DNA from 2 places in the Bacillus sp. NMTD17 genome. Region 2 is predicted to be linked to the other one. Evidence: riboswitches for the same ligand, from Rfam matches in the RefSeq annotation. Region 2 holds a riboswitch; the other holds the start of a gene.

Region 1 (2,404 bases), on a different contig from region 2:
ACGTGTTTGAAATATCCGTGACAATCACACCTACAATATTTGAACTTTTTGACCGCATGTTAGCAGCGACGCGGTCATACACGTATCCTAATTCCTCCATAGATTGCAGGACTTTTTTTCGAGTGGCTTCAGAGATTCTTGGGTTGTTTCGAACAACGAGTGAGGCCGTTGAAGTCGATACACCGGCATGACGGGCGACTTCCTGTAATGTGACACGCTGTTTGTTCATTTTTTTCATTTATCTTCACCAACTTCAATGGATTGCCTAACTTGGTTCATGGTCAGGATGGATTTCTACATCAAACGAGCCGAACATCTTTTGATTTATTATACCTTAATGAGGGGTATTGATGAAGTGAAGTCAGCTAGAGTGACAGAAATCATAAAAGATTTCCATTGACAGCTTTCTTCTAGAGGCGTAAAATATGAAATTATTCAGAAATAGCAACATTTTAAGTAAATAATGAAGGCTATGATTGCTGTGGGTCACACTATGGCAGGAGCAGCTTCTGGAGAGACCGCATGTATGTGCGGCGCCGAAGGGTTCACAATCTCAGGCAAAAGGACAGAAGAGTACGAAATATTGTATTTGTAATGCATGGATGACGCCGTGTATTGCTTTTCTCTATTTTGCTATTCTTTTATGACCGTGAGATTGGAGCGCATCCAATCTCTTTTTTTATGGACTTTTTGAGGGTTCATTATTTCAGTATAAGATCGTGTCGTAGGAGGGCGTTAGCATTGGCACAACAAGAATTAAAACGAGATTTATCAAACCGCCATGTTCAGTTGATTGCAATTGGCGGAACCATTGGAACTGGGCTGTTTTTAGGCTCTGGAAAGGCCATTCAATTGGCAGGTCCATCGATCATTTTTGCTTATTTAATTGTCGGAATGGCGATCTTTTTTGTCATGAGGGCACTTGGTGAATTACTCTTATCGAAGGCGGGCTATCAGTCATTAACCGATATTGCAGAGGACTATCTCGGTCCTTGGGCTTCCTTTGTGACAGGGTGGACATATTGGTTTTGCTGGATTATGACAGCGATGGCGGATGTCATTGCTGTCGGAGTGTATGTGCAGTACTGGTTTGACATCCCGCAATGGATTCCTGCCATCATTTGTTTGTTGATTTTACTAGGGTTTAATTTATTAACGGTGAAGCTTTTCGGAGAAATGGAATTTTGGTTTGCGTTGATTAAGGTCATTACGATTCTATTACTGATCGGCGTTGGAATTGTCCTTTTAATCATGGGTTTTCAAACAGATGCAGGTCCGGTGACGGTAACGAATCTTTGGTCACACGGCGGATTATTCCCGCATGGTGTCACAGGCTTCTTACTGTCATTCCAGATGGTAATCTTTGCGTATGTGGGAGTGGAACTAGTCGGTGTGTCCGCAGCAGAAACAGCCAATCCGCAAAAAAACATCCCGTCTGCGATTAATAAAATTCCTTTAAGAATTCTATTTTTCTATGTGGGTGCCATCTTTGTTTTACTATGTATCAACCCATGGACTGAGCTCAGTGCATCAGAAAGTCCTTTTGTAAAAACATTTGGGCTGATTGGGATACCAGTAGCAGCGGGACTTATTAATTTTGTTGTCTTAACGTCTGCGGCTTCAGCTTGTAATAGCGGTATGTTCTCAACAAGCCGTATTTTATATAATCTCAGTCATCAAAAACAGGGACCAGCTTCCTTTGGACGTCTGAACAAGCACGCTGTTCCAAGTAATGCACTATTCGTTTCAACGATTGTGGTATCGGTCGGTGCTCTTTTAAGCAAGCTGATTCCCGAACAAGCCTTTGGTATTGTCACAACCATCAGCGCCATTTGTTTCATTTGGGTATGGAGTATTATTTTAATTTGCCATTTGAAATATAAAAAAACACGGCCTGAACTGCATGCGGCATCTACTTTTAAAGCACCGTTCACACCTTTTGTGAACATTTGTGTTCTTGTGCTCTTTGCTGCCATTCTTGTGATCATGCTGTTTGCGGATGCAACACGTCCGGCGCTCTTATTAACACCGGTTTGGTTTGGTTTCTTATTATTGATTTATGCACGAAAGAAACGCCGTGCGTCATAATGGACGGAAAAAAGCACAGCCTTTGCATTAGGCTGTGCTTTTGTTCATTTAACGATTTCTAATCCTGAACATATAATTTGCATTCAAAATGATTAAAACAAGTCCAATCACCATGATTGAGAAGAGCTGAGAGTGATTGGCCCCAAGGGAATACACAATCAAAATAAACATGGCACCGATCAACAGGATATTCATCAATTGATATGTGTGAAACAGTCCGCCAAGCATCACATGCTTTTCACCTTCGTCAGAAATAGCGAGCAGCTTTTTACTATAATCTTTGTCAGATGGGCTTGGTAGGTTGCGATTAGGGTAG
Region 2 (2,404 bases):
TTTTTGTTCAACAGCATCAATGTAAAATTTCGTCCGCAGCTCCTGTACCCATTGAGACACAAGGGAGGCGGGGACAAGTATGAGAATTTTTTTTGCAAGTCCACGAATCATGTATTCTTTGATAATGAGTCCTGCTTCTACGGTTTTTCCAAGTCCCACTTCATCTGCTAAAATGGCTTTTCCGTTCATCTCTTCTACGACTCTTCTGGCTACTTCAAGCTGATGTTTTAAAGGCGTGAATGCAGGCAGGTGCGCGGGAGCTTGCAGTCCTTCAAATGAATCAATGGCTGTGACTTTTTGAACCTGCGTCGCTAAACGGTACATTTCCCAGTTCGCCCAGGGGCCGTCTGCTGCAAGCCGCTGCTGAAATTCACTTGCCCATTCCTGATCAAAAATCGTTTGAATATTCAATGTGATCGCCTGCCTTTCTAATAGGTTAATGATAAAATTGTTCTGTATTTAAACGCTTCATTTTTTAAGAGGTCTTTAAAAGACTAGATATATGAATAAAAGCGAACGATAGTGAATGTTTGTTTAAAAAATGTTAATGATTTTTCTGTTGCTCTTCATCCGTTTCTAATGGTAGGATGTTGGTAAGTGATCTAGAAAATAAGTCACCCATTTTGATAGTATGTCCAATAAATGTGAAGAATATGAGCGGATGATGGTATGGGGAGAGACTTGGCGGTTATTTAGCACTGGCAGGCGCCGAAGGAGCAAGCTGAATCGTTTCAGTGAATCTCTCAGGCAAAAGTACTCTTACCGGACGCAACTCTGGAGAGTGTTTGCTCATCGATTTTTAGCAAACCACCAAAGGGGAAAACGCACAATGCTGTTGTGCTGTAAACTTTCAGGTGCAAGGACAGAGACTTCTTTTTGATAAAAGGGAGCGCTCTGTCCTTTTTTGCTGCGATTTTTTTCTGAAAATTCAGCTTGTGATCTGCACTGAAAGAAAAAAGGGGGAAACGATTGATGTTGAAACGAACACCGCTTTTTCATGCGTATGAAACGTTTGGCGCAAAAACCATTGACTTCGGGGGCTGGGAATTACCTGTCCAATTTTCTTCCATTAAAGAAGAACATGAAGCTGTTCGAACAAAAGCAGGGCTTTTTGATGTGTCTCACATGGGTGAGGTGGAAATCAAAGGTCAAGATGCCCTTCCTTTTTTACAAAGGTTATTAACCAATGATGTGTCTAAGCTGACAGACGGTAAGGCACTATATACAGCCATGTGCTATGAAGATGGCGGGACGGTGGATGATCTGCTCGTCTATCAAAAAGAAAAGAACAATTATCTGCTTGTCATTAATGCATCAAATATTGAAAAAGATGTGGATTGGCTGCTTCAGCACCAAGGTGAGAACGACGTATTGATCCAAAATGTCTCTGATCAAATCGCCTTGCTAGCACTTCAAGGACCTCTTGCTGCTGACATTATGAAAGATGTGGCGGATGAAGAGGTGACATCTCTCAAGCCATTTACATTTTTATCAAAAGCTGAGGTCGCTCAAAAAGAAGTGCTTGTTTCGAGAACGGGCTACACAGGGGAGGACGGCTTTGAAATCTACTGCCAGTCAGAAGATGCGGTCCACATCTGGTCGGCTTTATTAGAAGCAGGCGAGCCAAAAGGGTTAATACCGTGCGGGCTCGGTGCACGTGACACCTTAAGATTTGAAGCAAGACTTCCGCTTTATGGCCAGGAGCTGACAAAGGATATCTCTCCATTAGAAGGCGGGATTGGCTTTGCTGTCAAAACGGATAAAGAAGCCAATTTTATTGGCAAAGAAGCGCTCAAACAGCAAAAAGAAGAGGGAGCGAAGCGAAAGCTTGTCGGCATTGAAATGATCGATAAAGGGATTCCGCGCACAGACTATCCGGTCTTTTCAGGAGAAAAGCAGATTGGGGTTGTCACAACCGGCACACAATCCCCAACACTAAAGAAAAATGTCGGGCTTGCTTTGATCGAATCTTCTCAGGCGCAGCTTCAGGCAGAGGTGGAAGTACAAGTTCGCAAAAAACGTCTAAAAGCTAAAATCGTCTCGACACCATTTTATAAAAGAGCCAAATAATGAGGGGGAATAGAGGATGAAGCACAGGTATCTGCCGCAAACAGAGCAAGATCAAAAAGAAATGCTGGATGTCATCGGCGTTCAGTCGATTGATGAGCTTTTTTCAGATATCCCAGAAAAAGTGAGATTTAAAGGAGCATACAACATTAAAGAAGCCGCATCTGAAACAGAGCTTGTAAGGGAATTATCCCGATTAGCTGCAAAGAATAAGGATACGGTTTCCTATGCATCGTTTCTTGGTGCCGGTGTATATGATCATTACCAGCCTGTCATTGTTGATCATGTCATCTCACGTTCCGAATTTTATACAGCCTACACACCTTATCAGCCGGAG

What was found. A riboswitch is a leader RNA that binds a small molecule or an ion and turns the genes downstream of it on or off. The one in region 2 is predicted to bind glycine.
Region 1: it holds a riboswitch for glycine, as region 2 does, so the genes downstream of both, C6347_RS00535 (amino acid permease) here and gcvT (glycine cleavage system aminomethyltransferase GcvT) in region 2, are expected to answer to the same signal.

What each region holds. Positions count from the first base shown of each region.
Region 1 is NZ_PVRH01000001.1:109,195-111,598, forward strand. It holds gene C6347_RS00530 (LacI family DNA-binding transcriptional regulator) at 1-238, opposite strand, end outside; glycine riboswitch at 500-579, shown strand; gene C6347_RS00535 (amino acid permease) at 742-2,088, shown strand; gene C6347_RS00540 (DUF3169 family protein) at 2,137-2,404, opposite strand, start outside.
Region 2 is NZ_PVRH01000003.1:100,673-103,076, forward strand. It holds gene C6347_RS10095 (DEAD/DEAH box helicase) at 1-411, opposite strand, end outside; glycine riboswitch at 662-769, shown strand; glycine riboswitch at 773-868, shown strand; gene gcvT (glycine cleavage system aminomethyltransferase GcvT) at 973-2,070, shown strand; gene gcvPA (aminomethyl-transferring glycine dehydrogenase subunit GcvPA) at 2,087-2,404, shown strand, end outside.